DNA from 4 places in the Arthrobacter sp. G119Y2 genome. Region 4 is predicted to be linked to each of the others. Evidence: riboswitches for the same ligand, from Rfam matches in the RefSeq annotation. Region 4 holds a riboswitch; each other region holds the start of a gene.
What was found. A riboswitch is a leader RNA that binds a small molecule or an ion and turns the genes downstream of it on or off. The one in region 4 is predicted to bind S-adenosylmethionine.

Region 1: linked by a shared signal. The riboswitch ahead of WKB88_RS14650 (hypothetical protein) and the one ahead of WKB88_RS13000 (flavin reductase family protein) in region 4 are both predicted to bind S-adenosylmethionine.
Region 2: linked by a shared signal. The riboswitch ahead of WKB88_RS11620 (LLM class flavin-dependent oxidoreductase) and the one ahead of WKB88_RS13000 (flavin reductase family protein) in region 4 are both predicted to bind S-adenosylmethionine.
Region 3: linked by a shared signal. The riboswitch ahead of WKB88_RS16190 (ABC transporter substrate-binding protein) and the one ahead of WKB88_RS13000 (flavin reductase family protein) in region 4 are both predicted to bind S-adenosylmethionine.

The regions. Positions count from the first base shown of each region.
Region 1 is NZ_JBBPFS010000006.1:218,752-226,057, forward strand. Features, by position in the region: gene WKB88_RS14625 (thiolase family protein) at 95-1,306, shown strand; gene WKB88_RS14630 (enoyl-CoA hydratase/isomerase family protein) at 1,307-2,062, shown strand; gene WKB88_RS14635 (3-hydroxyacyl-CoA dehydrogenase family protein) at 2,062-2,910, shown strand; gene WKB88_RS14640 (GyrI-like domain-containing protein) at 2,912-3,070, opposite strand; gene WKB88_RS14645 (tyrosine-protein phosphatase) at 3,328-4,062, shown strand; gene WKB88_RS14650 (hypothetical protein) at 4,019-4,402, opposite strand; SAM riboswitch class IV at 4,418-4,554, opposite strand; gene WKB88_RS14655 (LLM class flavin-dependent oxidoreductase) at 4,630-5,649, opposite strand; gene WKB88_RS14660 (RBBP9/YdeN family alpha/beta hydrolase) at 5,717-6,268, shown strand; gene WKB88_RS14665 (ATP-dependent DNA ligase) at 6,279-7,306, shown strand, end outside.
Region 2 is NZ_JBBPFS010000004.1:473,755-481,060, reverse strand. Features, by position in the region: gene WKB88_RS11645 (CoA-binding protein) at 1-297, opposite strand, end outside; gene WKB88_RS11640 (LPXTG cell wall anchor domain-containing protein) at 405-1,232, opposite strand; gene WKB88_RS11635 (MFS transporter) at 1,519-2,820, shown strand; gene WKB88_RS11630 (MerR family transcriptional regulator) at 2,807-3,580, shown strand; gene WKB88_RS11625 (alpha/beta fold hydrolase) at 3,609-4,226, opposite strand; gene WKB88_RS11620 (LLM class flavin-dependent oxidoreductase) at 4,348-5,763, opposite strand; SAM riboswitch class IV at 5,800-5,915, opposite strand; gene WKB88_RS11615 (hypothetical protein) at 6,077-6,901, shown strand; gene WKB88_RS11610 (ABC transporter ATP-binding protein) at 7,171-7,306, shown strand, end outside.
Region 3 is NZ_JBBPFS010000008.1:133,515-140,820, forward strand. Features, by position in the region: gene WKB88_RS16180 (ABC transporter permease) at 1-111, opposite strand, end outside; gene WKB88_RS16185 (ABC transporter permease) at 135-1,094, opposite strand; gene WKB88_RS16190 (ABC transporter substrate-binding protein) at 1,097-2,782, opposite strand; SAM riboswitch class I at 2,876-2,964, opposite strand; gene WKB88_RS16195 (hypothetical protein) at 3,094-3,606, opposite strand; gene WKB88_RS16200 (hypothetical protein) at 4,322-4,708, opposite strand; gene WKB88_RS16205 (excalibur calcium-binding domain-containing protein) at 4,689-5,066, shown strand; gene WKB88_RS16210 (hypothetical protein) at 5,384-7,306, shown strand, end outside.
Region 4 is NZ_JBBPFS010000005.1:263,999-271,304, forward strand. Features, by position in the region: gene WKB88_RS12985 (APC family permease) at 1-1,228, opposite strand, end outside; gene aspS (aspartate--tRNA ligase) at 1,394-3,199, shown strand; gene WKB88_RS12995 (hypothetical protein) at 3,326-3,694, opposite strand; gene WKB88_RS13000 (flavin reductase family protein) at 4,206-4,712, opposite strand; SAM riboswitch class IV at 4,774-4,895, opposite strand; gene WKB88_RS13005 (PhzF family phenazine biosynthesis protein) at 5,001-5,837, shown strand; gene WKB88_RS13010 (nitronate monooxygenase) at 5,856-6,929, shown strand; gene WKB88_RS13015 (acVLRF1 family peptidyl-tRNA hydrolase) at 6,970-7,306, opposite strand, start outside.

The DNA.
Region 1 (7,306 bases), on a different contig from region 4:
CATGGGATTGTTTACAGAACGAACGTTCAGTAATTGGCGCGCCTTGCACACACAGCAGGCAACACAGCAACACAGACGGTGGGAGCAGACGGACATGGCTGAAGCATTTCTCGTGGGCGGAGTACGGACTCCGGTAGGCCGCTACGGCGGCGGGCTCTCAGGCGTCCGTCCCGATGACCTCGCAGCACTGACGCTGCAGGAACTGGTGGCCCGCGAGGGACTGGACCCCGCCGTCGTCGACGAAGTGATCCTGGGTAACGCCAACGGTGCCGGCGAGGAGAACCGCAACGTTGCGCGCATGGCTGCCCTGCTGGCGGGCTTCCCCTCGGACGTTCCCGGCATCACCGTGAACCGGCTGTGCGCCTCGGGCCTCTCCGCAATCATCATGGCCTCGCACATGATCAAGTCCGGAGCCGCGGACATCGTCATTGCCGGCGGCACCGAGTCCATGAGCCGTGCCCCCTGGGTCACTGAAAAGCCCACCAAGGCCTTCGCCAAGCCGGGGGATACCTTCGACACCTCCATCGGCTGGCGCTTCGTCAATGAACGCTTCACCTCGGGAGAGCTCTCCCGGGACGGCAAGATGACCTACTCGATGCCGGAAACCGCGGAGGAACTCGCCGCGGTGGACGGCATTTCCCGCGAAGACGCCGACGCCTTCGCCGTCCGCTCGCACGAGAACGCCATCGCCGCCATCGTTGCCGGGCGCTTCAAGGATGAAATTGTTCCGGTCACGGTTCCCGGCCGCAAGGGCGACACCGTGGTGGACGCAGACGAGGGCCCGCGCGAGGGCACCACCGCCGAGGTCCTGGCCAAGCTGCGTCCGGTGGTCAAGCCGGGCGGCATCGTCACCGCCGGAAACGCCAGTTCGCTGAATGACGGAGCATCCGCTGTCATCGTCGCTTCGGAGCGGGCCATCCGCGAATACGGACTCACCGCCCGTGCCCGGATTGTCGACGGCGCTTCCGCCGGAGTTCCGCCGGAAATCATGGGCATCGGCCCCGTCCCGGCCACTCAGAAGGTGCTCGCCCGCAGCGGCGTAAAGCTCGCCGACGTCGGGGCTTTTGAGCTGAACGAAGCCTTCGCCACCCAGTCACTGGCTTGCATCCGCCGGCTCGGCGTGAACGAGGACATTGTGAACAACGACGGCGGCGCCATTGCCCTGGGCCATCCGCTCGGCTCGTCCGGCTCGCGGATTGCCATCACGCTGCTGAACCGGATGGAACGCGAGGGCGCTTCCCGCGGCATCGCCACCATGTGCGTAGGCGTGGGCCAGGGCACGGCCATGCTCATCGAGGCCGTCTAAGTGGGCGCTGACTACAGCTCGTTCACCACGCTGCAGGTCACCGAGGACGAAGGGCGGATCACCGCCGTCCTGAACCGGCCCGAGGTCCGCAACGCCATCGACCAGGCCATGGTCGATGAGCTGCACCAGCTGTGCGCGGAGCTGGAGGAAAACCCCCGGATCCTGATCCTGGCCGGCAGCAGCGGCGTGTTTGCCTCCGGAGCGGACATCGCCCAGCTCCGTGAACGCCGCCGCGACGACGCCCTGCGCGGCATCAACTCCAGCGTTTTTGCCCGGATCGCCAAGCTGCCGATGCCCGTCATCGCAGCCCTGGACGGCTATGCCCTGGGCGGGGGAGCGGAACTGGCCTTCGCCGCCGACTTCCGCATCGGCACCCCGCGGCTGAAGATCGGCAACCCGGAAACCTCGCTCGGCATTCTGGCCGCCGCCGGCGCCACCTGGCGGCTTAAGGAGCTCGTGGGGGAGCCGCTGGCCAAGGAAATCCTCCTCGCCGGGCGGATCCTCACCGGCGACGAGGCACTGGCAGTGCGCCTGGTCACCGAACTGGCGGACCCCGAGCAGCTGCTCGACGCCGCCCACGCCCTGGCCGACCGCATTGCCCGCCAGGACCCGCTGGCGGTACGGATTACAAAGGCCGTGTTTGCGGCTCCGGCAGAGGCGCACCCCGTTATTGACACCCTGGCCCAGGGGATTCTGTTCGAATCCGAGGCCAAATTCGACCGCATGGCAGCATTCCTCGAGAGGAAGAAAAAATAATGGCAGTTCCCTCCACGGTAGGAGTTCTCGGCGGCGGACGGATGGGCGCGGGCATCACCCACGCCTTCTGCACGGCGGGGGCCGGTGTGGTGGTGGTGGAGCGCGACGATGACGCCGCCTCCGCCGCCTACGACCGGGTTGCCGCCAACCTGGCCAAAAGCGTGGAGCGGGGAACGGTTGCCGAATCCCTCGAGGACCTTACCGCCCGCCTCTCCGTCTCCACCGACTACGCCGACTTCGCCCGCTGCGGACTCGTGGTCGAGGCCGTGCCCGAGGACTTCAGCCTCAAGGCCGCAGCTCTGGCCGCCGTGGAGGAACAGCTGGCCCCCGGCGCCTGGCTGGCCTCCAATACCTCCTCGCTGTCCATCGCCGAACTGGCCGGAAAACTCGAGCGCCCGGACCGCTTCTGCGGTCTGCACTTCTTCAACCCGGTGCCGGCCTCCGAACTGATCGAGGTGGTGCTCGGGCCGCAGACCTCCGCGGAGCTGGCCGACACCGCCCGGACCTGGGTGCAGGACCTGGGGAAAACACCCGTCGTCGTTCAGGATGCCCCCGGCTTTGCCAGCTCGCGGCTCGGAGTGGCCATAGCCCTGGAGGCCATGCGGATGGTGGAGGACGGCGTCGCGTCGGCCGAGGACATCGACGCCGCCATGGTGCTGGGCTACAAGCACCCCACCGGCCCGCTGCGGACCACCGACATAGTGGGCCTGGACGTCCGGCTGGGCATTGCCGAGTACCTGGCCTCCACGCTGGGGCCCCGGTTCGAGCCGCCGCAGATCCTGAGGGACAAAGTGGCCCGCGGCGAGCTCGGCCGAAAATCCGGCAGGGGCTTCTTCGACTGGCAGTGAGTCAGGCGCGGGTGACCGGCTGCTGCAGTTCGGTCACCCAATCCGACTGGTCCTCGGACACCGCACGCATGTACAGCTCCCGGCAGGGACCGGAAGGCGCAAATCCGCGGGCAATGATCTCGGCGTGGAGAGCCTGCCAGCTCTCGGCGATGCGGTCCATGGCCCCGAGGTGCACCCCGCAGAGCGGGCTGGTCGGACACCACCGCGGTGCGGGCGGCAAGACGAACGGCGGGAAGGGATTTCTGGACAACTTCGATCGGTGACATGGCACGTTCCTTTTCGATGAGGGGAGCCTGCATTCCACACCGATGAGCCTAGGGCAGCCGTGCGCTGTTCCTCCTCGACCTCGCGCCGGACACACCTCACGCCTCCGACCCAGTGGAAGTATCCCCGCCGGACTCGGCCTAGGGTGGAAGCATGGACAACCGCACTGACCGCGGCGTGGAGTGGGAGGGCGCCGCCAATGCCCGCGACCTCGGCGGCATTCCCCTTGCCGGCGGCGGGAAGGTGGCGCCGGGCCGGATTTTCCGGATGGGCCGCTCGGAATGGCTGACGGAGAACGGCTGGCGGCAGGCATACAACGACGGCGTGCGCACCGTCGTCGACCTGCGCAACGACTCCGAGATCGGCCGCCGGGATACCGATCCGGAGGTGCCGCCGTCGGCGGCCCGGGACATTGTGTTCCTGAACCGGCCCACCCAGGAGGCGAAGGATCCGGAGTTCACCGCCTTGACCGGCCCCTACATGGACTCGCCGCGCTTCTACCGGGAAAACCTGCGCCGCTGGCCGGAGAAGATCGCCGCCGTCATGCGTGCCGTAGCCGAGGCCCGTGACGGCGCCGTCGTCATCCATTGTTCCGCCGGCCGGGACCGCACCGGCCTGATCGCCATGCTGGCGCTGGCGCTGGCCGGTGCGGAACCCGAAGCCATTGCCGAGGACTACGAGCAGGCGGTCCGCGGCATCAATGCCTTCCACGCCACCCAGCTGCACCCGCGGGAAAAACCGCTCACCGAGGACCAGCTCCGGGAGCGGGTGGCCGACGGCCGAAAGGAACTGCTCCGCGCCCTGGACGGTTTTGACGCGGAACAGTACCTGCTCTCAGCGGGACTTAACCTTGACGAGATCGCGCGGCTTCGGCGTCGCCTGCGCTGACCCGGTTACAGGGAAGCACCCTTTCCGGCGTCGCCAAGTAGAAAAAAGAACGCTTGGCCGCAGTGACGAAGCCGCCGGGAACCAGCAGCGACGAATGCCGTGCGCACCACTGCGCCTGCCCGTCCGAACCGGCCAGGGCCTGCGCCAGGGCCGGCAGGTCGTGGAACCACATCAGCTGCTGCTGACCGTCCACCACCAGCTGGATCAGGTCCAGGTCGAGATCAACGTACGCCTGCGCGTCCACCCAGTCATCGAAGCCGGCCAGCAGTTTGGCATGGATGAGATGAACGTTGTGGCCGGGCTTGAAACTGGTGCAGCGGGCGTCACTGGAAATGCTCACAGTGTTTTCCTTTACGGTTTGTTCTTGCCTGCGCCGGGCGGCGGCAGACCGCTTCGTCATCCGAACCACCCGCCGAACAGTGGGGTTGGTGTGAGGCCAGTCGGAGCTTTTCCGGCCGGAACTTGTCCGGCCGTCGGCCACCTCTCGTGAAGCTGACACAACACTAGCGCACGCCGCCGACACTGGGAACCGTCCGCCGTCGTGCGCTCTGCATCCATGGCGGGGAGTCAGCGCCAGCCGGCTGCCGGAGCCACATGCTTCACGATGTTTTCCAGCAGCTGCGTGTTGTACTCCACGCCCAGTTGATTGGGCACAGTGACCAGGACCGTGTCCGCGTCCTGCACCGCGGCATCCGCGGCGAGCTGTTCAGCGATCACATCCGGTTCGCCGATGTAGCTCTTGCCGAAGCGGGCCAAACCGCCGTCCAGCGTTCCCACCTGGTCGCGGGTGTCGGCCAGGGCGCGCAGGCCGAAGTACCGCCGGTCCTCATCGGTGACCAGCGGAATGACGCTGCGGCTCACGGAGACCCGGGGTGTGCCCTCGTGTCCGGAATCGGCCCAGGCGGAGCGGAACAGCGCTATTTGCTCGGCCTGCAGCTGGTCGAAGGGCACGCCGGTGTCCTCGGTCAGCAGGGTGGAGCTCATCAGGTTCATGCCCTGCTGTCCGGTCCATTTGGCCGTGGCGCGGGTGCCGGAACCCCACCAGATCCGGTTGCTGAGTCCGGGGGCCTGCGGCTCCACCGCAAGGGTTCCGGAGGTGCCGGTCATGACCGGATCGGCTGCCGCCAGCCCGGCGCCGGCGATGGCGGCGCGGAACACGAGGGTGTGTTTGCGCGCTTCATCGGCGTCGGTGCTGCCGTCGGCCGGAACATATCCGAACGCCTCGTAGCCGCGCAGGGCCGGCTCGGGTGATCCCCGGCTCACGCCCAGCTGCAGCCGTCCGCCGCTGATCAGGTCCGCCGCAGCTGCTTCCTCGGCCATGTAGAGGGGGTTTTCATAGCGCATGTCGATCACTGCGGTGCCCAGTTCCAGCGTGCTGGTGCGTGCGGCCATGGCAGAGAGCAGCGGGAACGGCGCGGCGAACTGCGGGGCGAAATGGTGCACCCGCAGGTAGGCTCCGTTCACGCCCAGTTCCTCCGCTGCGACCGCCAGATCGATGGTCTGCAGCAGGGCGTCCCGGGCTGTGCGCACGGAAGATCCTTCTACATCCCGGTAATGTCCAAAGGACAGGAAACCGATGTTCTTCATGTTCAGGCACAGCGCCGGTTTTCGCAGAGATATTCCCCGGATAATTCCCCAGAAGCGAGGCAAACGCATGCACCTGACCATGGTTCCCGGGATCGGCGGATCCAACAACGCGCACTGGCAGAGCCTGTGGCAGGACGGCGGGCCGGAGAAGTCCCGGATTTCGCCGTTGTCGTGGGATGACCCGAACCTGGAAAACTGGCTGGACGCGCTCGACGACGCCGCCGGCAGCCGTGCAGGCGACACCATCCTGGTGGCTCATAGCCTGGGGTGCCTGGCGTCCGCCGAATGGCTGCTGCGGAACCCCGGCGGGGCCCGGGGCGTGCTCCTGGTGGCGCCGCCGGACCCGGCCGAACCGGCGTTTCCCGACACCGCAGGCTCGTTCCGGGACCCGAGGCTTCAACCGCTTCCGGTGCCGGGGCTCCTGGTGGCGAGTGAAAATGATCCGTACTGCACCCTGCCGGGAGCACGGCTTCTGGCCGGTGCGTGGGGTGTGCCTCTGGTGGATGCCGGGGCTTTGGCTCACATCAATGATGAGAGCGGGGTGGGGGACTGGCAGCAGGGACGGGCCCTGCTCACCGCGTTCGCTGCGGGTCTGGGCACGGCAGTCTTCTCCGGGTAAGAATGGGCCCATGAAACTTCCGGTCCTGCCGCCCGTGGCCCCCATGCTGGCCAAAGCCGTCACCGCCCTGCCCGAGGGGGAGTACTCCTACGAGCCGAAGTGGGACGGCTTCCGCTCCATCATCTTCCGGGACGGAGATGATCTGGAGATCGGCAGCCGCAATGAAAAACCGATGACCCGCTACTTTCCCGAACTCGTTCAGGCATTGAAGGACAACCTGCCGGAACGCTGCGTGGTGGACGGCGAAATTATCCTGATCAATGCCTCCGGTGAACGGCTGGATTTTGAAGTGCTGCAGCAGCGCATCCATCCGGCGGCCAGCCGGGTGAAGCTCCTCGCAGAGCAGACCCCGGCGGCCTTCGCCGCCTTTGACCTGCTGGCACTGGATGACACCAGTTACCTTGAGCGGCCGTACGCCGAACGCCGGGCAGCGCTGGAAGAGGCTCTGGCGGAAGCGAAGGCACCGGTGTACCTGACGGCCGCCACCACCAATCCGGAGACCGCGCAGCGCTGGTTCGGCGAGTTTGAGGGGGCCGGGCTGGACGGCATCGTGGCCAAGCCGCTGAACGATCCCTATCAGCCCGGCAAGCGGACCATGGCCAAGTTCAAGCACGAGCGGACTGCGGACTGCGTGCTGGCCGGCTACCGGGTGCATAAGAGCGGGCCGGATGCGGTGGGCTCGCTGCTGCTGGGAATCTATAACGACGACGGCGAACTCACCAACGTGGGCGTCGCGGGAGCCTTCACGATGGCCCGGCGGAAGGAGCTGTTCTCCGAACTCCAGCCGCTGATCAGCGACTCCGCGGACCACCCCTGGACGGCGGACAAGCAGGACGCCGGAACCCGGACGCCGCGGAACTCGGAGGGCAGCCGCTGGAGCGGGAACAAGGACCTGTCCTTCGTGCCGCTGCGGCCCGAACGCGTGGTGGAGGTCAAGTACGACCACATGGAAGGCGAACGCTTCCGCCATACCGCCCAGTTCCTGCGCTGGCGTCCGGACCGCACTCCCGAGTCCTGCACCTACGGCCAGCTCGAGGA
Region 2 (7,306 bases), on a different contig from region 4:
GGCGATGGCCTGGTCCACCACATCGCCCACCCGGGCGGAGTTTACAAAGCAGTCGACGACGTCGATCGGGCCCGGGATTTCGCTGAGCCGCCGGTAGCCCTTGTTGCCGTGGACATCGTCGCCCTTGAGACTGACCGGAATAATCTCCATGCCGAGATGATCCTGGACGTACTTCGATACGCCCACTGCCGTGCGCATGGGGTTATTGGAGAGCCCGACGACGGCCCACCGGCCCTTCTGCCGAAGCAGGCGTTCGACTACCGCCGGGTCATTTACGTGTGCGCCGTCAACTGCCATGTGCCGTCCTTCGATGGAAACCGTAAAGGGGGCTCCAGCTTACGCCCGGGCTGCCGACACCCGCGAGGAGGTGTCCGCAGCCCGGGCGTAAAGCTCGGGGATCCCGTTTACAGATCCTCACCGGATCCGCGGCGCCGCTTTGCCGCGAGGAGGAGCAGCCCGCCCAGCCCCAGGGCTCCGACTCCGGCGGACACGGCCAGGGCCGTTCCGTCGCTGCCGGTCTTGGGGAGCTTCCCCGACTTTCCGGGCTTCTCCGGCCGCTCCGGCTTTTCCGGCGCGGGGGTTGGTGCAGGCGTGGGGGTGGGGGTGGGAGCCGGCACCGCGGTGTAGGCATTGGTTACCGTCAGGTCCACAGTGCTGCCGGCGGCCACGGCAACCGGCTCAGGCAGAGTGGTCTGGACAGTAACGCTTTCACTGCTGCCGTCTTCCGGCTCCGTCACTATGGGGTAGTACGAGTTGAGAATCCGGTTGACGTACCCGATGTTGGGCACTGTCGCTTCGTCCCAGGTGCCGTTCTCATAGCCGATCCCGACACGTGTTTCGGTGCGGATATCGATGCAGTACATGGGTGCCGTTGTTTCGCCGTTGATGTCCTCGGTAACGATGACGCCGGCAAAGCCGGGGTTGTTGGTCTGGTACCCCGAGGGAATGGACGTTGGATATGACGCAACCGGCCAGGTGGTCCCCACCGGAGGCAGGGCTCCGGTCAGCGACTGGCCCTCCCCCAGCCGGCTGATGACTATGTCGGTGTTGGGGCCATAGGGATTGTTGGCCGGCACCTCCCGCACATAATCGATTCTGGCGGACGCCGGTGAAGCGAGCGGAGCGATCATCAGCATCGCCAGAAGCACACCCAGCAGGCCTCGGGCGGCAATTCGCAGCCGCCTGCGCCCGGTGTGTGATCGAGCCTCATGAAGTGGTTGGAAACGACTCATAGGGTGTGCCTGCCTAAAGTGAGATCAAAAGCGCAGTGGAACGCTCGGGGCCCTGAACCTATAGGCCGACTGCTGGGGTATTCCAGAGCAGAAAGCAAAATTGCTGTTTCCGGGAAGAAGTTTTTTAGAAACTGCGTCCGGTGGGTGGAGCAAACCACCGGAGGTTCCTTGTCCCCTGCCGGACTGATACTTGTTTTCGAATCGAAGACATACGGGACGGATACTGCCGTGCGGGCGGAAACGGAAACTTGACTCCGACGCAGCGTCATAGTTCTTACTCGAGAGCATGAAATCAACCGCAGTCTTCTACCTCACCTCGTACTCGCTTTCACTGCTGGGAAACTCCATTGCGGCAATTGCCCTGCCCCTGATCCTGCTTCAGGCAACGGGCAGCATCATGTCTGCGGGCATCCTGGCGGCATCCACCGCCGTTCCCGCATTCCTGGCCGGCCTGCTAACGGGGGTGGTGATCGACCGGGTCAACCGGCGCACCGCCTCCGCTGCTGCCGACGCTGTTTCTGCCGTTTCACTTGCGGCTCTGCCGGTGGTTGATGCGTTGACCGGTCTGGATCTGGGCTGGTTTATTGTTTTCGGCATTCTTGGCGCAGTAGGTGATATGCCGGGTTTGACCGCACGGGAGGCGCTCCTTCCGGCAATAGCCCGTGCGGCCGGTCTTTCCGCAGGGAAACTCCTCGGAATTCGGGAGAGCATTGGAGCGCTGGTCATGGTGATCGGGCCGGCGGCCGCGGGCGGACTAATGGTCTTATTTGAGGGGTCCACGGTCCTTTGGATAACCGCGGGGACCTCCCTTGCGGCAGCAGCGGTGACGCTTCTCATTCCAGGCAGTGCCTGCGCCCTTAAACCCGAGCCGGAGTCCCTAACAAAAAATCGTCCGGCCTGGAATCAATTGCGGCAGGGCTGGAGCGTCTTGTTTCAGCGCGACAAAACCCTGCGCGCGGCCACCCTCATGACCCTTATGATGGTGGGCGTCCTGGTTGCCCTGCAGGGCATCATCCTGCCCGCGCATTTTTTCCTGCTGAACCGGCCCGGAGAGCTGGGGCTCGTCCTCGCCGCACTCGCCGCCGGGACGCTGGCGGGCGGGACACTCTACGCAGTCCTGGCCTCACGACCGGGGCTCCGCCGGTATTGGCTCACCGCCGGTCTGGCCGGAACGGCAGCCGGCCTGGCCATTCTCGGCACACTGCCGGCGTCGTGGGCCATGCTCACCGGAGCGTTGATCCTGGGCCTCGCCTCCGCCCTGCTCGGATGCGTAACCGGAACCGTCATGGTCGAACGCATCCCGGAACAGATGCTGGGGCGCATCATGGGAACCCAGAACTCCCTGGCCCTTCTGGCAGCGCCCGCGGGGATGGCGGCAGCAGCCCTTATCGCCGAGCGGCACGGATTGGTTGCGGCAGGCCTGACCGTGGCAGGCCTGTGGACCGCGGCGGCGGGGTGGGCACTGGGATCGCCCTCCCTGCGTCTTACCCCGCAGGTTCCGCTCGAGGCCTCCGCGTCCACACCCGGAACGCCCGCGGCACCGGGCACAATGGACCCCGAGAGGACGGTGGGAGATGAAAAGCAGTGAGATGGCAGCGCTGGCCGGGGTAACGGTGCGGACATTGCGGCATTACCACCAGCTGGGAGTACTGCCGGAACCGGAGCGCGGGTACAACGGGTACCGTAATTACGACGCCCGGGACCTCATTCGCCTTCTTCGTATCAAGCGGCTTGGCGCCATCGGAATTCCGCTGGACGCAATGGCGGAATTGTTGGACGGCGACGGCGGAACCGGCGGCCCGGGAGCTGAAGCCACGGCCCTGCTGGACGAGCTGGAGGCCCGCATTGACGCGGAAATGGACCTGCTGCAGCGCCGGAAACGGCTGATCACCGGGCTCAGGACGGCCCGCGCACTGGATCTGCCGCCGGAGCTGGCGCAGGTGGTTGACGCCTTCGCCGCGTCAGCTCCTGCATCCGTGCGGCAGATGGATCGTGAACAGGCCATCCTGCTGGCACATCTTGCGGGTGAGGACGGTGTTAACAGCCTTGCGGAGGTCTACGAGAAACTGAGCTCGTCGGAGCTTGCCGACGGGGTGCTGCAGTTTTACACCGACTTTGCCGGGCTCACCCAGGAAACCTCCGACGAAGAGCTGGAGCAGCTGGTTACCGGTTTCGTGGAAACAGTCGCTGTTCCCGTCCGGGACGCGATCGCGGGTTCCGGGCAGCTTCTGGCCGCGGACGAGTCCGCCGTCACGGCCGTTTTTGACGAGTACCGGCAAAGCGCACTGAATCCGGCCCAGCAGCTGGCCCTGGCCCGGATCACAGAGCGGCTGGAGGGAGTGGGCTGAGCTGGCGACGCCGGATACTTCGCCGGCGCTAGTTCAGGAAGGACTCGATGGCGTCCGCAAGCGCTGTGTCAGGCACGCTCGTCGTATCGCCCTCCAGCAGCTGGAACTCCCCCTCATCGAGAGCGGCCGCGGCGCGGCGGGCCAGGTCCTGGGTTTCGTCGCCGCTGGTGCTGCCCGCCAGAACGAGAACCGGGACCTGGACGCCGCCCAGTCCTTCAAGTTCGGTCTGCAGGAGCAGAAGCTCGTCCTCACCTTCCTCCAGCGCCAGAGTTGGCTCCAGCGCCACCACCCGGGTGATCACCGCCGACTCCTCAGCGGCGCGCAGCGCCAGGAAAGCGCCGGAGGCAAACCCGTAAAGGCTCGCGGAACCGCCGGCCACCTGCACCACCGCCAGCAAGTCATCGACGTCGGACTCTGCCGTGTATTCCTCCCCCATTCCGCTCTCCCCCATGCCGCGCCGGTCATAGGTGTAAACCGTGTGGTTCTCCGAAAGCAGGTCGGCAAGAACCTGCGTGCTGGAGCTGCTGCGGTCCGCCGTGAGGGGATCGACGATCACGAGCGGCGGGCCGCTGCCCTGCCGGGACCAGGCAATGCGGGTTCCGTCTGCGGACAGAGCGATTCCGGAAGCGCTGGGAGAGTGTTCCATGGCATGCTCCTGCACAGGCTGGGGACGACGCACCGGATTGGATGCGCCACCTTTCAAACGTAGGAGCGGGCCCGGGTACGGTCAATGGCGGCGGAGGCAGAGCCGACTTGCGTACTCCGGTTTAATACACCGCCGGCTGCAGCCGGTACGAGGCGCCGCGGTGTTCCTCCGGCAGCTTGTCTCCCCGGTTGAACAGCTTGTTGCGCAGGGTGCCGGCGCTGTATTCGGTCCGGTAGGCGCCGCGCTTCTGCAGTTCGGGCACCACAAACTCGACGATGTCCTCGAAGGTGCCCGGCGTAACCGCGTAGGCCAGGTTGAAACCGTCGACGTCGGTCTCTTCCACCCAGCGGATCATCTCCTCGGCGATTTCCGCTCCCGAACCCACCATCCGCGGCCCCAGTCCGCCGATCCCCACTGAATCGGCGATGTCGCGCACCGTCCAGGGTTCGCCGTCGTCCTTGGGCTTCTGGAAGTTGCCCGCGGCGGACTGGATGGCATTGGATTTCACGTTGCCCAGCGGCTCGTCCAGGTTGTAGCCGGACAGGTCCACGCCCATCCACCCGGACATCAGCGCCAGGGCACCCTCATGGCTGGCGTACTGCTGGTAGTCCTCGTGTTTGGCGGCGGCTTCTGCTGCGGTGGCGGCAGTGATAACGGTCATCAGCGTGTAGATCCGGATGGAATGCCGGTCCCGGCCTGCGGCCTCGGCGGCGTCCCGGATTTTCGTGACCGTTGCCTTCAGCTTTTCCTTGGTGGGCGCTCCGACAAATACCGCCTCGGCGTTGGCAGCCGCAAACGTTATGCCTCGCGGGGAGGCGCCGGCCTGATAAATCACCGGCGTGCGCTGCGGCGACGGCTCGCTGATGTGGATTCCCGGAACTTTGAAGTACTTGCCTTCATGGTTGATGTCATGAACCTTGGCCGGGTCGGTGAAAACGCCGGTCTCCTTGTCGCGGACGACGGCGCCGTCCTCCCAGGAGCCTTCCAGCAGTTTGTAGATTACTTCGAGGTACTCATCTGCGTGGTTGTAGCGCTCATCGTGTTCCAGCTGGTCTTCAGCCCCCAGGTTCCGGGCGGCGGAGGGCAGGTACCCGGTCACGACGTTCCAGCCGACCCGGCCGTTGGTGAGGTGGTCAAGCGTGGAGAGCCGGCGGGCAAACGGATAAGGATGCTCGTACGCGGTTCCGGCAGTGACGCCGAAGCCGAGGTGTTCAGTGACCAGGGCCATCGCGGACACCAGCAGCAGCGGATCATTGACCGGAACCTGGGTTCCCTGCCGCAGGGTGGCCTCGTTGGAGCTGCCGTACACGTCGTAGGTGCCCAGCACATCCGCGAGGAAAATGCCGTCAAACAGCCCTTTTTCGCAGGTCCTGGCCAGATGCGCCCAGTAGCGGAGGTCGGTGTACTCGGCGGACTTATCCTGCGGGTGGCGCCACAGGCCCGGCGACTGGTGGCCCACGCAGTTCATGTCGAAGGCATTGAAGCGGATCTGCCGCCGGCTGCTCTCTTCGGTCGCGGGGATGCTCTGCTCTGACATGGGGAACCTTTCGGAACGGGACGCACCCGCAAAGGAGCGCCGTACTTGCCGTCCGCGGACGCGGGACGGCCGGATCCTCATCTGGGGCACCCCGCTACGGAGAAGAGGGTTGCCGCCCAACCAGCCAGAGCTTCGCGTTGGGACTCATGATCCTTCGGCTCCAGTATCTGCACAGCACTGCAGCGCTTGGGAAGTCAATGACCTTTTGTGAACCTGCCCGTTGCTGCCCACTCCTGCCGCCGGCCGGGGTCCCGCCCGTTGCCGGACCCAAAACACGCTTCCGCTGGCGCGCCCAGTCGCTATTGTGTGCGACATGAAAAGACACCTGAGCTGGATCGTGCCGTTTGTTGGTGTTTTTGCGCTTTATCTCGGCGCGGCCCTGGGGACAAACATCAACCTCCAGTCCGGCAGCAGTGTCAATGTTCAGGCCCTCATTCAACTCGCCATTTTCCTGATGTGGGTTGTGCTCACCATTGTTTTGGTGATCCGTACGGTGCGGAACGGTTACCGCGTTTTCCGCGGCTATCGGCGGTCCGGCGGCCATCTCACCAAATCGGAGCAGGCCCAGGCAAATCTTCAACAAAACTACGAGAACTCATGGGCCGCGGCCAGAAACCTGGTTGCACAACTCTCGGCGGGACACCGGCCGGCGTCCCTTGAAGTGTGGGGAATCGTTCTGGAACCGGGCGAAACAGTGCACCTTTCAATCAGAGCGGATTATGCACGCTTTTACGGCCTCAACGGAACTTATGTTCATACATCGGGATTCTTTTGGGGGCAGCCTGCCTTTGTCCTAGCAGGATTCGGAGTTACCGCCCTAGCCAACAGATCACGACGGCGGGCAGCTCAGGCTGCATCGCGCCAACAGTGGCGCGATTCCCAGCACAGTCAAATGTTCCTGACCGACCGGAGGATTATCTGCCAAGCAAACGGCAGGTGGCTCAGCTTCTATTACGCGCACGTCTCCGTTTGTTATCCCGAGCCGGAGAACAACAGCATGGTGCTCGAATTCCACTCCTCGGAACCGCTTCTGATCGGAGGAGCGGAGGCGCCGGTGGCCATCGCCTACTTGGTCTGGGCACTCTACGGGGAGCACGGACTGAAGGCCCACCCTGCCCTCGAAAGCCTGCGCAGATGATGATCCACAGCCTGCACCGGCTTGTGGGCCGCCAGGGCAGCGCAGCGAAATATTACGCCGGGGACTTGCCCGTTTCCCGAATGGCGCGTTTAGTAGCACTTGACCATCCCGAGCGGCTGAGAGACCTGGATCAGTGAAGCCGCAGCAACCCTGGTTGCCGTACCTTCTCCTTGAGGAACGGCAATAACGAGGACAACGCCGCAGGAGGCCGTAACCGGCCCAAGGCGTTTTCCGTAGGGTGCTACTGCCAGGACCGATGGAGAGTTAACATGACCGCCTTGGCTTCACAGTCCCCTGCCGCCGCCCCGCCCGCTGTTTCCGGGCAGGCACCCGCCGGCTCCGCGCTTCCCGTGACCTTTTCCGGCCTGGGCCGCAGCTTCGGCACCGGACCTGAGGCCCACCTCG
Region 3 (7,306 bases), on a different contig from region 4:
GAGGGCGGGACGGAAACCCGGCCGCCGTCGTCGTCGTGCCGGTGCGGCGGGCGGGTCTGCTGCACCGGGCGCAACGTCGCCGGGTGCTGCGGAAGGGGAAAGCAAAGTCATGGGAAGTCCTCGGGAGAGCGGTGTCAGGAGGCCAAAGCGGGGGCTGAACCCTGCCTGGCGTCTTTGAGGATGCGCGGATCCAGCAGGGGGTGCAGCAGATCCACGAGGAGGTTGACGGCCACAAACACCGTGGCCGTGAGCAGCACCAGGCCCTGGACCAGGGGCACGTCCTGGGTGGTGACCGCTTGCAGGACCACCGAGCCGAGGCCGGCGCGGGCAAACACGGTTTCGGTGATCACGGATCCCGCGAACAGCGTGCCCACGGTGATGCCCAGGATGGACAGGGCGGGTCCGGCGGCGTTCTGAAGCGCGTGGCGGCAGAAGATCCAGGCCGGAGAAGCGCCTTTGGCCCGGAGCACGTCAATGAACGGCTGCCGGTAAACCTGCTCCACGCTCTTGAGCAGCACCTGCGCCATGGGCGCCGAGACATGGACGGCGAGCACGAGCACCGGGACGGCGAGGGACAGGAAGGACCCGTCGGGGAACAGCGGCAGCAGGCCCAGCCGGATGGAGAGCAGCTCCAAGAGCACGAGCCCCAGCCAGAACACCGGTACGGCGGAAAACAGCGGCGGCAGGTTCGCCAAAGCCCGCCGCAGCACCGGCCACGGTGCCAGGGTGGCCGCCGCGACCACGGCCAGGGCAATGACGACGGCGGTCGCCAGCGCCGAGCCGGCCAGCGCGAGGGTGGAACCGAGGGCTCCGCCGATGCGCTCGGTCACCGGTTCGCCCGAGGTCAGGGAGTAGCCGACGTCGCCGCCCAGCAGCGCTGCCAGCTGCGCCAGGTACTGGATGAGCAGCGGCTGGTCGTAGCCGTACTGGGCTTTCATGGTGTCGATCGCGGCCTGGTCCACCGCGGAATCGGAGGTCAGGAAGATGGTGACCGGATCACTGGGCAGCAGCTGCACGGCGAGGAAAATCAGGGTGTAGGCGAGCCAGACCACCAGCAGGGCCTGCCCGATCCGGTGCGCCAGATAGCGGGCCATGCTTAGCCGTCCGCTTTCCAGGCGCTCTGGAAGATGGGCGCCGTGCCGGAGGTGAAGTCAATGTGGGTGTTGCGGTGCGCGCCGTAGACCTGGACTTCGTCCCAGAGGACCAGGGAGAAGGCCTTGTCCACCACGAGCGCCTGCTGTTCCGCCGCCAGGACCTCGTCCCGTTCCGGGCCCGGGGCCGCGGCGCGCTCGGCGGCGAACAGGGCGTTCAGCTCCGGGTCCGAGGTGTGCGTCATGGTGTTGTTGGCCGGTTCGAAGATGGGACCGAGTCCGGCGTAGATGAACTGGCGGGTGCCGAAGAATTCCACCTTGGGATCGGGCATGGCCGTGGTGAGGAAGGTGTTGTCGCCGGCACGGTTGTTCAGCTTCACGCCGATCTGCCGCCACTGCTGCTCGATCAGTTCGAAGGCCGGTTTGATGACCACTGAGTTGTTGGAGCTGGTGACGGTGACCTCGAGTTTCTCGCCGTCCTTCTCGCGGATGCCGTCGCTGCCTTCCTGCCAGCCGGCGTCGTCCAGCAGCTGCTGGGCTTTCTCCGGGTTGTAGGCCAGGTCAGCGCTCAGGTCCACGAATCCGGGGGCCTGGTGGTTCAGGACCGACGCCGCCAGAGTGTAGCTCTCGGAGAGCACCGTGTCCTTGATGGTCTGCCGGTCGATGCCCGCCTGCAGGGCCTGCCGCACGGCGGGATCGGCCAGCTTTCCGCTGCCGGTCCGCACGGCTCCCATGTTCACCGTGAGGTCCACGCCGTCGGCCGCGAGCACCTGGTTGCCGCTGGATGCCAGTGCGGCCTCGTCCACCGGCTGCAGGCCGCGGACCAGATCTACCTGGCCGGACTGCACGGCGCCGGCGCGGTGCGCGACCTCGGGCAGGTATTTGATGACCACCTTGTCCAGGTGGGCCTCGCCCGGGTTCTCCGCCCCGTCCGGAGCCCAGGCGTAGCCGTCCCGCTTGGCGAGCACGACTTCCTCATCGGGCTTTTCGGATTCGTAGACGAAGGGCCCGGAGCCGGAAATGGACGAGATGGCCGACTGCCCGGCCGCGTCCTTCTGCAATGTGGCCGGGGAGACGAGTCCGGCAGTGACGGAGGAGGTGGCGCGCAGGAAGTTGGAGTTCGGGGCGTTCAACGTGACCACCACCTGGTCCGTGCCGGTTACTTCGCTGGTTTGGTAGCCGGCGAAGTCCACGTTCGGCTGGATCTGGGCGGCGGGAAGGCCCAGGCCAAAGCTGTCCAGGTTGGCCTTCACCGCCGCGGCGTCCAGCGGGGTGCCGTCGCTGAACGTGACGCCGGGGCGGATGGTGAAGGTGAATTCGGTGCTGTCGGCGTTGGCCGAGAAGGCCGAGGCGATCCAGGGAACCAGCTCACCCTTCTCCGGATCAAAGTAGGTCAGCCGGTCCAGCACCGAGTTCAGCACGTTGGATTTCTCGTAAAACCGCGCGGCCTGGGTCTGCCAGTTGTTGATGGGGGTGACCTCGGCGTACACCAGCGTGCCGCCGTCGACCGGTTCACCGGACGTACCCGCTGGGGCGTTGGCGCCTGCTGTCTGGGAACCGGATCCGCAGGCAGACAGGGTCAGTGCCGCCGCGGCCAGGAGCGCCGCGACCCGCAGGGGAGTGCGGGAAGCAACCGAGGTGCGGGAGGTGCGGGCCGCAAATATGCGGGGGGATCGGGGGGAGTCGTGCATGGGATCCTCTCGGGTCGCACCGAGGAACACGGCATTCGAGCACGCAGGAGCCGCTGCTGCACAGCTCTGCAGCTAGGGCCCAACGGGGAAGTGAGTCCATCGGTCCTGGCATGAGCACCGGCCCCGAAGGGTGGTTGCTGCGGCGTCAACGAGCCAGGTCTCTCAGCCGCTCTGGATGGGAAATGTCCGGATTCGAGAAGCGGACACCACCATGGAAGCTTGGCGGAGGCCGCCCGGGCAAGAGAATGACGCCGCGTTGCCGCAAACTCCGCAGCGTGACGTCATGCGTCTCTTCCTGCGTCACACAGGTGTCATAAACGTCCGCGGAGCAGGCGGTTCGGCCGGCGCGACGGCGTGCGGGCGGGCTTGGCGGCGGACCGTTCCCCGGGTGCCCGGTAACGCACGCGCCGCCCGGCGTCGCTGAGCAGTTTCACGCCGTCGACCATTGTTTCGCGCAGTTCCATCAGTGCGAACTGGTACCGCTCCGGCGCCCGGGAGGAATCACGGAGGTAGCGGGTGCAGGCTGCGGACATGCGCATCAGCACATCGGTGTTGGCGGATCCGCTGCGCAGATGGGCGAGGGTTTCGATCATGCGCTCGCGTGCATCCAGCACGGTGGCGCGGCAGCGTTCCTCGTCGCCGGCGCCCTGGATCACCTGCGGTTCGATCGGGGCCAGCGGACGCTTCAGGTGCAGATCCGTGACGAGTGCGTTCAGGGCCGCATTTTCGTCGCGGCGGTCAATGCCTGCCCGGATGCTCCAGCCGGCGGCGGTTCCCAGAACGAGCGCCGCGAGGGCCAGGAGGGACACTGCCAGCCAGTCCATACAAGACCTCCGGAAGAAGCGTTCTTCTACGGTACCCGGCGGGGCTGACCGGAGGACAGGGCTGCGGCCCGTTCCCGGCTTGCGGGCGGGCAGTTAGCGGCTAGCCCTCAGGATCCTGACAACTGCGGCAGCCCAGCCGTAAGCCCTTTCTGGTGATACGGACCCGACATGTCCGCATCGCCGCTGCACCCGCGCTTTTTTCGGACCTAGCGTGAAGTATCCCGAGCGGAGGAGAAGCAGATGGCAATGACGATAGACCTGGCCCGCGCCGTGCACCGCGAACGCTTGGCGGAAGCCGAATCCAGACGCAGGTGGCGGGAGGCGCGGCGCGTGGCCAGAGAACGAGACGCCGCGGCAAGAGACACCGGAGAAAGAGATACCGGAGAGCGAAAGGCAAAGCCGGAGCCGGCCCGCGGGCCCGCGGTCGAATGGCCGGTCTTTACGCTGCGGATCGGGCGTTTCCAACTGGTGGGCTTTCGGACCGTGCGGCTGTAAAACCGTGCGGCTGTAAAAAAGGGCCTTCGGCGGTAGCGGGCACTGCGGCTAGGTTCGGGACTGTATGACGGTCAAACGTCCTGCACAGGCACTGTTACTCTATGGCTGATGCAATTGCATCTAAAAATGTTGCTAACGTCCCGGGGGATCCTTTGCTATTTCGACCTATACAGTCCTGCCCAAAATCGGCCAAGGGCGGCAGATCGGAACAGCATCGGCGTCAGCGGGCTCTCGCGGTTGCCGGCCTGACAGCGGTGGTCCTGGCCGTCGCGGGTTGCGGAACCGAAGAGGCGGAACCTGCTGCGGCTTCCTCCTCCCCGTCCGCAACCAGGAGCGCAACCCCGACTCCGACTCCTTCGGCGACTTCCACGGTCGTCGCCGGTAAGCCGTGCTTCGGAGCCGGTAAGACCGAGACCGTGAGGACCGCGGCCAGCCCCAGCCCGACGCCGTCGTCGTCGGCCTCGGCGTCGCGGGTTCCCACCAAGTCCCCCTCGCCTTCGGCCACCAGCACTCCCACGCCGTCATTCTCGTCCAGCACATCGGTGGTCTTTGTCTGCACCGAGGACGACGACGGCGCCTTGATCTGGATGGACAAGGACAGTTCCACCCGGATCCTCGCGGACCGGCAGGCGGCAGCGGACCAGAAGGAAGCTGACGAGCGGGCAGCCGCAGAGGCAGCAGAAGCGCAGCGCATCGCCGATGACCAGGCGCTAGCCGATGCCCAGGCTGCTGAGGCCCAGCGCCTGGCCGATGAGCAGGCGGCGCAGCAGTACATTCCCCCGGAGCCTCCCGCCCCGGCTCCGGTCCCGGCCCCCGCGCCCGCCCCGGCTCCTGCACCGCCCGCGCCGGCCTACTACCCGAACTGCACGGCAGCCCGCAACGCCGGAGCGGCGCCGGTTTACATCGGCAGCCCCGGCTACGGCACGCATCTGGACCGGGACGGCGACGGCGTCGGCTGCGAGTAGCGGCCCCTGACCAGACGGCCGGAGCAGCCGTGGGTGCGGTGAAGGGGCAGGCCAGTCCTATACCTTCACCGCACCTTCCGTCCCCTGATGAACTGCCGCTGCAGGATGAAGCAGCAGATAATTCCGGGAACGGCCGACGGCTTTAATGAGCACAAGGTTAATTAGTGCAAGGCACTGCAAATTGGCAGCGTTATTGGCAGGGATTTATTCCTGCACCCGCATGCTAGGCTCCTCCCTGTAAGAGTGTTGTTTTATCGGGGGATAGCTACACTCGCATTCCCCTGTTTTTCGGGGGAAAAACTTTGTCCAGTTTCTGCATGTCCTGCGGCGCCAAGCTCCAGCCGGAATGGAAATTCTGCGGTTCATGCCGCGAACCTGTTCCCCGCGATGATGCCGCCCCGAGCGGGCCCGCTGTCCGGGAGACCGGGACCGCAGCGGTCACCGGGCATCAGACGCCCGCCGCCGGTTCTGCCGCCGCCGGTCCCGCCGCCGCCGACACCGCCGACGGATTCAAGAAACCCAGCCGCAGGGTCATCATCAGCGTCGGCGTGCTCCTGACCCTGGCCGCGGCCGGCATCGGCGGCTACTTCTACGTCCAGAATATGATCCGCGGCGGCGCCGGTTCGGCCGAATCCGCCGCCGAGAAGCTGATCGAGGCCGTGGAGGACAAAGACCTGGTGGGCGTTTTCACCATGGTGCCCCCGCAGGAACGCGATGCCTTGCAGCGTGTCCGGGAAGCCGCCGAAGAGCAGGCCGAAGACCACGGCGTCATGGACGCTTTCGCGAAGGTTTCCGACGGCGATTCCGGCGGGGAGAACGGGATGGACCTTTCCCTGGACGGCATCGACATCAGCCTCGGCGGCGCGCAGCCCGTCGTGACGGAAATTGATGAGCACCTGGCCATGGTCAATTTCAGCAGCGGAGAACTGCGGGTGCAGATTGATCCCGATCAGACCACAGGCGCCATCCGGAGCGCCTTCGAAGCCGGCGGGGATATGGACGCCGTCGACGAATCCACCCCCTTTGCCTCCATGGGCGTCAACAACTCGGGCCTGACCCTGATGGCCACGGAATCAGACGGGCGCTGGTACATCAGCCCGCTCTACTCCGGCCTGGAATTCTCCCAGCAGTTCACGAGCAGCTCCCGGGGATACGTCCCGGGTGAGCCGGCGCCCGGCAGCGACAGCCCCGGCGACGCCGCCCGCAACGCCGTGTCGGTGCTTCCGCAGCTGGTCTCCGGCGGCAGCGTCATGCCGCTGGCTCCGTACCTTTCCAGCTATGAGGCCAACGCCCTGCATTACTACGGCGGGCTGATCGACGGTGTCCTGGGCGGTTCCTCCGGCAGCGGCGAGTTCCTCCTGGGCGAGGTGTCCTTCCGCGACGGCGATAAGGACGGCAACCGGACCAAGGCCGTAATGGAAAAAGTCACGGTGGAAAACGAGTACGGCGACCGGTTCACCCTGACCTCCAACTGCGTCATGGAGGACGGCGAGGAACAGATGTGCTCCAACGGTTCCGGCTACGGACTGCGGTACGGCGGCTCTCCGGAACCGGACGGCCTGAGCCTGCTGAACTCCTCAACGGAGTGGAGCCTCACCACGGTCAAGGAAGACGGCAAATACAAGGTCAGCCTGCTGGATTCCGCCGCAGACTGGGCCGTGGGCTGGGTCCGGTCGCTGAGCAGGGAACAGGCGCTGGCGCTGATGGACCTAGCCCGCAGCGAAGACTCCTCGGGGGAACTGTCCATCGGCGAGGAAACCGACGTGGCTTTCAACTCCGCCGGCTACGCGGTGAAAACGGTGAAGCTGCAGGAGAAGCAGCGTCTTGAGATCCTGGGCAATTACGGCCGGGCCCACGTGTACCCGGCCGGAAGCGGAGCGCGGCTGGTGACGCTCGGCGGCAACGCCGATCCTGCGGAGCTGGAGGCGGGCGAGTACAAACTGGTCATCTTTGCCGGCAACGACTGGAGTGAGAAGTTCGCCGACGAAGGCAGCGGCGTGCAGTATTCGGAGGCGGTGAAGGTCTCGAAATACGTCAGCCCGCCCCGGATTGAAGGCTCGGACTACGACTACAGCGGCAGCATCTACACCGAATACAACCGGAACTCCACTGACGAAGTTGAGCTGCAGGTGCCCGAGGGCAACAACGTTGAACTCGTCGTCACCATTACCGATCTGTATTCCAGCGGCTCGAATTCCACGGGAGTCCTCATTCTCACCCTCGACGGAAACCGGTACCAG
Region 4 (7,306 bases):
CGAACGCCAGGATGATCAGCATGGGCAGGATGGCCGGCGGCGGCAGGCTCAGTGCCGTCACCAGTGCGCCGGCCAGGCCGGCCAGGTTCACGGCCCGGGGCGTGTACCAGCGGCGCTGTTCCAGGGCGTAGCCGCACAGGTTGGTGATGGCGGCATGCAGGAGCAGGCCAAAGCAGGCCAGGCCCAGCAGAGTTGTCAGCGACGTGGTCAGTACCAGGACGACGACGGCGGCGCCTGCCGCCGCGGCAGCGGGCCAGGGCACCTGCCGGGGGCCTCCGGTGCGGCCGAAGACCCGGGGAAGGTCGCCGTCGCCCGCCATGGCCTCGGCTGTCCGGGCAGTTCCTTCAACCAGCACCCATGCGCCCGACAGGGCCGCTGCCCCGGCGGCGATCGCCACCGCTCCCGTGCCGATGCCCAGCCCCACCGCAGCCACCGGTTCGCGCAGCGGAGCGGGGGCCAGGGCCAGGGCTCCGGGCCCGGAGAACCAGGCAAGCAGCGACTGCCCCACCAGGATGTACAGGCCCAGGGCGAGAAGGACAGCGGCCGGAAGCACGCGGGGAATGAGACGGTCCGGCTCCCGGACCCGGAAGCCCATGGCGGCCAGCCGGGCGTATCCGGCAAACGCGAAGTAGGCGAATCCCGCCCCCTGCAGCAGTCCCGCCGTCGGCGTCGTATCCTCGAGGACACCGGGCTGCGGAGGCTGCCCGCCCGCTTCGTTGAACGCGACCACAACCCCGAATCCCAGTACCCCAAGGACGAAGGCCAAGATGAAACGGATCACCCAGGTGCCGCGCTGCAGGCCGAAGAGGTTCAGGGCAGTGGCCGCGGCCGCGGCGCCAACGGCCGCCGCCCGGGCATGCTCCGGCACTGTGTAGAGACCAAAGGCCAGGGCGAGCACCGCAGCCGCCGGCACCAGCGCACACAGCAGCGTCCATCCGGTGAAGAAGCCCATGTAAGGTCCCAGGAGGACCCGTGCGGCCGAACGGGTGGTGCCGCCTTCGTTGCGGTGCCCCGAGTTGCGCAGTCCGGCGCTCAGCAGGAACGTTGACGCCGCCGAGCAGTAGGCAACCAGCGCCGCCAGGGCCAGTGCGGCCGGGAGGGCGAAGCCCGCCGCCTGCGCAACCGGCGGCAGGACGATGAAGATGCCGCCCCCGACCATGCAGCCAACTCCCACGGTCACCGCGTCAAAACCGCCGAGCGGCTGTTTCCCTGAGGAGCTCCCGGACACGCGTCCCTCCGATCGGTCGGGCGGGGCGGTGCCTGCGCAGCCTGCGGCTGCCCGGCGGTGCCCTTGGCTGGGAAAGGATGTGAACACCGGTAAACTCATGAAGAGACCTTGTATTCACAATGAGCGGGAACAGTGTTTTCCGCAAGCAATCTTGAAAGGACTGCTGTGCTGCGCACTCATGCCCTTGGTTCCCTGAGGGCCGAGCATATTGGACAGACCGTCACTCTCGCTGGCTGGGTGGCCCGACGCCGGGACCACGGAGGGGTTGCCTTCCTGGACCTCCGCGATGCATCCGGATTCGCCCAGGTGGTCGTTCGCGAAGAGGACGTCTTCCACAGCCTGCGCAATGAATACGTCCTGCAGATCACCGGCACCGTGCAGAAGCGCCCCGAGGGCAACGAAAACCCCTCGCTGGCCACCGGTGAGGTGGAAGTGATCGCGGACAAGGTTGTTGTCCTGAACACTTCCGACCCGCTGCCGTTCCAGATTGACGAGCACGTTGAAGTGGGCGAGGAAGCCCGCCTGAAACACCGCTACCTCGATCTGCGCCGCCCGGCGCCGTCCCGGAACATGCGCCTGCGCTCCGAGGCCAACCGCATTGCGCGCAACCTGCTGCATGACGAAGGCTTCGTGGAGATCGAAACCCCCACGCTGACCCGTTCCACCCCCGAGGGTGCCCGCGACTTCGTGGTTCCCGCACGTCTTGCCCCGGGTTCCTGGTACGCGCTGCCGCAGTCCCCGCAGCTGTTCAAGCAGCTCCTGCAGGTGGGCGGCTTCGAGAAGTACTACCAGATTGCCCGCTGCTACCGCGATGAAGATTTCCGCGCGGACCGCCAGCCGGAGTTCACCCAGCTGGACATCGAGGCCAGCTTCGTCGAGGAAGACGACATCATCGCCCTCGGCGAGCAGATCGTGACCTCGCTCTGGAAGCTGATCGACGTCGAGATCCCGACGCCGATCCAGCGCATGACCTATGCCGACGCCATGGCGCGCTTCGGTTCCGACAAGCCGGACCTGCGGTTCGGCCTGGAGCTGACCGAGCTGACGGACTTCTTCAAGGACACCACGTTCCGCGTCTTCCAGGCCCCCTACGTGGGTGCCGTGGTCATGCCCGGCGGCGCCTCGCAGCCCCGCCGCACCCTGGACGCCTGGCAGGAATGGGCCAAGCAGCGCGGCGCCCGCGGCCTGGCCTACGTGCTCGTCCAGGAGGACGGCACGCTGACCGGACCCGTGGCCAAGAACCTGACCGACTTCGAGCGGGAGAACCTCGCGGAAAAGGTGGGCGCCAAGCCCGGCGACTGCATCTTCTTCGCCGCCGGCGAGACCACCACGGCCCGTGCGCTGCTCGGCGCCGCACGTGTTGAGATCGGCCACCGCACCGGCCTGATCGACCCGAACGACTGGGCCTTCGTCTGGGTTGTCGACGCACCCATGTTCGAGCCGGCCTCCGAGGCCGTTGCAGCCGGTGACGTTGCCGTGGGCGGCGGCGCCTGGACCGCTGTCCACCACGCCTTCACGTCGCCCAAGCCGGAATTCATGGACACGTTCGACACCGACCCGGGATCCGCTCTGGCCTACGCGTACGACATTGTCTGCAACGGCAACGAAATTGGCGGCGGTTCCATCCGTATCCACCAGCGCGACGTGCAGGAACGTGTCTTCAAGGTCATGGGCCTCTCGCAGGAGGACGCGCAGGAGAAGTTCGGCTTCCTGCTCGAAGGCTTCAAGTACGGTGCTCCGCCCCACGGCGGCATCGCCTTCGGCTGGGACCGCGTGGTGGCCCTGCTGGCCGGCACCGAGTCCATCCGCGACGTCATTGCCTTCCCGAAGACCGGCAACGGCTATGACCCGCTGACGGCCGCTCCGGCTCCGATCACCGCCCAGCAGCGCAAGGAAGCCGGTGTCGACTTCAGGCCTGAGGCCAAGAAGCCCGAGCCGAAGAAGGATGACTCCGCGAAGGACGACGCCTAGTTTTTTCGGAAGATTCATAAACGATGAAAGTGCCCGGCCGCTGATGCGGCCGGGCACTTTTGTTTCTGGCGGGTACGTTTATTTTTGATGAAATGTGCCGGCCGATGAAATGTGCTGACAGTTTGCTTAACCCGCGGCGGGCGCCGTAACGGGGGACGGCAAATGGTAGACAACAAGCCAGTAATCCCCGTCCGGTCCGTCTACTGTGATGGACGCCGGATTTTCACCCGGCATGATGACATGTTCGAAACCCATCAGCATCGGGACATTGCAGTGGTCACTGCCGACGGTGGAAAGGTGGTCCGACTCATCGTCCAGAACCTCGATGTCGTAGGCCCCCGGCTGGTTGCAGGTGAGATAAGAGGTGAAGCTGGTCCCCGGTTCCATAGCGGGCAGCTCGAAGGTGCCGGTTCCGCTGCCGGATTCCTCCAGCACGACGCTAGCGTTGGCGGGACGCCACTGCGGCTGCTGCTGAAAGAAAGTTTCCACGCTCACGGGATTGTCCGCCCGGAACAGAGCCTGCACAGCTGGATCATCCGGTGTCTGGGCGGCATTCGGCGAGGCCTCTGTGCCGGGTGCCTGGGTGGCATTCGGCGCGATCTCCAGACTGAGGCCGTTTGTGCCGGGCTCGCCGGCTGAAGAGGACGGCCGGGCCGGCTCCTCGGCAGAGGCTGAGGGCGAGGCCGGCTTACTGGAAGCGGCCTCCGGCTCCTCCTGCGCGGTGCACCCTGCCAGTACAAGGCCCAGTACTGCTGCCGGAAGCAAAGCCTTCCGTGAAAGCGGCAAACCCGGCCGGCTGCCGGGCTTTCCCTTTTTGTGTGATGTGCCGTGGACATTTCTGTTTGTGCTCATCTCCGCTACTTCCTTTCGAAGTAATCCGAAGAACAATAGTCCGTCCATGGCATGATGTAAAGGTTTGGTAACGGAGACCGTGCCGGCAAGGAATGTGCCGCGGAAAATGAATTGACGCGGCTTCCAATTTCCAGTTCCCGGCGGCGCTTTCCGGTCAGGCGAATTCAGGGACGCTGAGCTGCCGGAACGCCGACCCGTGGAAGACCAGCGGCTCATGGGCGTCGTCGTGGGAGGTGTGGCCGTGAACCCGCAGCAGCACCACTGTGTGGTCGCCCGCGGGCACCTCGTTCTCCACTGAGCACTCCAGCCACAGGGCGGCACGGTCCAGGAACAGGGCACCGGACTCGTCGGTGTGCAGGTCAAGCCCGGCGAAACGGTCGCCGGTTTTGGATGCGATCTGTTTGCAGATTCCCTCGTGTTCGGAGCCCAGGATGGATACGCCGATCCGCGTTGCCGGCCGGAGCACCGGCCAGGTGCGGGACGTGTTCTGTACGGCAAACAGGACCAGGGGCGGGTCCATGGACACGCCCACGGTAAAGGACGAGGCAACAATTCCCTGCGGCTCTCCGTCGACCACCGCGCACAAAGCGGCAATGCCGGACGGGAAACGTGAAAAGGCGCGGCGCAGGGCTGCCGGCTGAAGGTCGCTAACAAGGGACATGGTGGAAAGATCCTCTGCCTTAAGCGCGGTGCCGGCGGCCATTACGGCCGCGGCGCCACCAGCGCGGTACTTGCCGCAGCCGGGAGAGTCTCGCCGGGCGGCCGAATCGTCACCTGGAGCACCCCGCTACGGCGAGAGGGTTGCCGTCCAGCCGGCCAGGGCCCGTGGCTGGAACTCTTGATTCTTCTCCCAAGGTAGGCGCGGCCGATGCAGGGTTGCAAACGGATGCCTTACTTCGTAAAACTCCGCTTCATAAAACTCCCGGCAGCCAGGGGATAGAGTTTGGCTATGAAACAGCGGTGGTTTAAACAGGTGGACGTCTTTGGCAGTGAACCGTATCTGGGCAATCCCCTTGCCGTGGTTCTGGAAGCCGAAGGCCTTTCGGACTCCGACATGGAGTCTTTTGCGCGGTGGACCAACTTGTCGGAAACCACGTTCGTGCTGCCGCCCACCAGGGACGGGGCTGACTACCGGGTCCGCATCTTCACCCCGGGCGGCGAGATTCCCTTTGCCGGGCACCCCACGCTGGGAACCTGCCACGCGTGGCTGGAGGCCGGGAACAAGCGGCGCTATCCCGACGTCGTCGTGCAGGAATGCGGAATCGGCCTCGTGACGCTGCACGCCAATGCCGGCATTGCCGCTTTCGCCGCACCGCCGCTGCTGCGCTCGGGACCGCTTGAAGACGAGGTCCTTGACCAGGCGCTGAAGGCCCTGAACCTGGACCGCACCCAGATCCTTGCCTCCAATTGGATCGACAACGGACCCGGCTGGCTGGGACTGCTGCTCCCGGATGCCGCAGCGGTGCTGGCACTGAAGCCGGATCCGGTTGTCATGGGAAGCCTGCGCGTGGGTGTCATCGGCGCGCAGCCTGCGGACGCTGAAACCGACTACGAGGTCCGCGCCTTTGTGCCCGGGCTCGGCATCACCGAAGATCCCGTCACCGGAAGCCTTAACGCCGGCCTGGCGCAGTGGCTGATTGGCGCTGAGCTGGCACCGGAGCGGTACATCGTCAGGCAGGGTACGGCGGTCAGGCGCGACGGCCGGGTCCGCGTTTTCACGCGCGACGGCAAAATCTGGGTGGGCGGATCCACGGTCACATCCATCGACGGCACCGTCACCCTGTAAAACCTGCTGAGGACCCGCATGTTCAATCTGCACTCCCTGCCGCTTCCCGTCCTCGGCGCGCCGATGGCGGGAGGCGTATCCACTCCTGAACTGGCGGCTGCGGTCAGCAGCGCCGGGGGACTCGGATTCCTGGCGGCCGGCTACAAGAGCGCCGACGCTGTCCGTGAGCAGATTCTCCGGACCCGCAGCCTGACCGGTGCCGGGTTCGGTGTGAACCTCTTTGTGCCGGACCATGCCAATACCTACGCCGCCAATACCTGCGCCGCTGCCGAGGCAGACAGAAAGCTTGCCGCGGCGCTGGCTTTCCGGGACCGGCTGGCGGCCGGCACCGGGCTGGAGCCCGGACACCCGAACCCGGACGACGACGACGGCTGGCCGGCCAAACTGGATCTGGTCCTGCAGGAGCAGCCGGCGGTCGTGTCCTTCACATTTGGGCTGCCGGATGCTGCCGTGCTGGCCGAGCTCGCCGGCCGGGACATCTGCACCGTCATCACGGTGACGGACCCGGATGAAGCCCGGGCAGCAGCCGGGGCCGGAGCCCGGGTTCTGTGCGTCCAGGGACCCGGGGCGGGAGGCCACCGCGGCACCCTGGACAGCGCCAAAGCGCCCGGCGACGTGCCGCTGGACGAACTCCTGCGCGGAATCGCGGAAGTATCCGACCTGCCGCTGGTCGCCGCCGGCGGGATAGCTGCTCCGTCGGACGCCGCCGCGGCGCTGGCCTGCGGGGCAACGGCGGTGCAGGTGGGAACGCTCCTGCTGCTCAGCCCTGAAGCGGGGACCAGTCCGGTGCACCGCCTGGCGCTGCGGGAAGCGGCGCTCGGCTCCCGCTGGCAGGAAACGTCACTGACCCGGGCCTTTTCGGGTCGGCCGGCCCGGGGACTGACCAACGAATTCATGCGCACTTACCCGGACGCGCCCGATGCGTACCCGTACATCAACCAGATCACCGGACCGCTGCGGGCCGCCGCAGCAGCGGAGGGCAACCCCGACGGGGTCAGCCTGTGGGCCGGCACCGGCTACCGGCAGGTGAGCGGGGATGCCGCCGGGATCATTGTCCGCCGGCTCGCCGGGGTCGGGGACCGGGAGTACTGAAACTGCCCGGGGGACTGAAGCTGCACGGCAGTTCGGACCGCTAGGGCACCGTAATCCGGATGAAAACAGAGGCCGCGTCCTTTGCGGCCCTGGCCAGCACGGCCAGCTTGGGATCCTGCACGTCCAGGGGACGCAGCCGGGCCAAGCCGCTCCACGGCTGGAAAATCCGCTCGTTCGCCAGCAGCTCGGTCAGTGCGCGGTCGCCGCCAAATACCAGGTACTCGGGCTGCTGGTCGGTGAAGATCCGGGCTGCCTGTTCGGCAGCGGTCTGCACGAGGGCATCAGCCTGGTTGCTGCGCCGACGTGCGAAGCGCTGCTGTGAGCCGCCGCCTGCTGCGGTGCGGGACTGGACGTACCGGGTGCCGGCCTTGGACGCG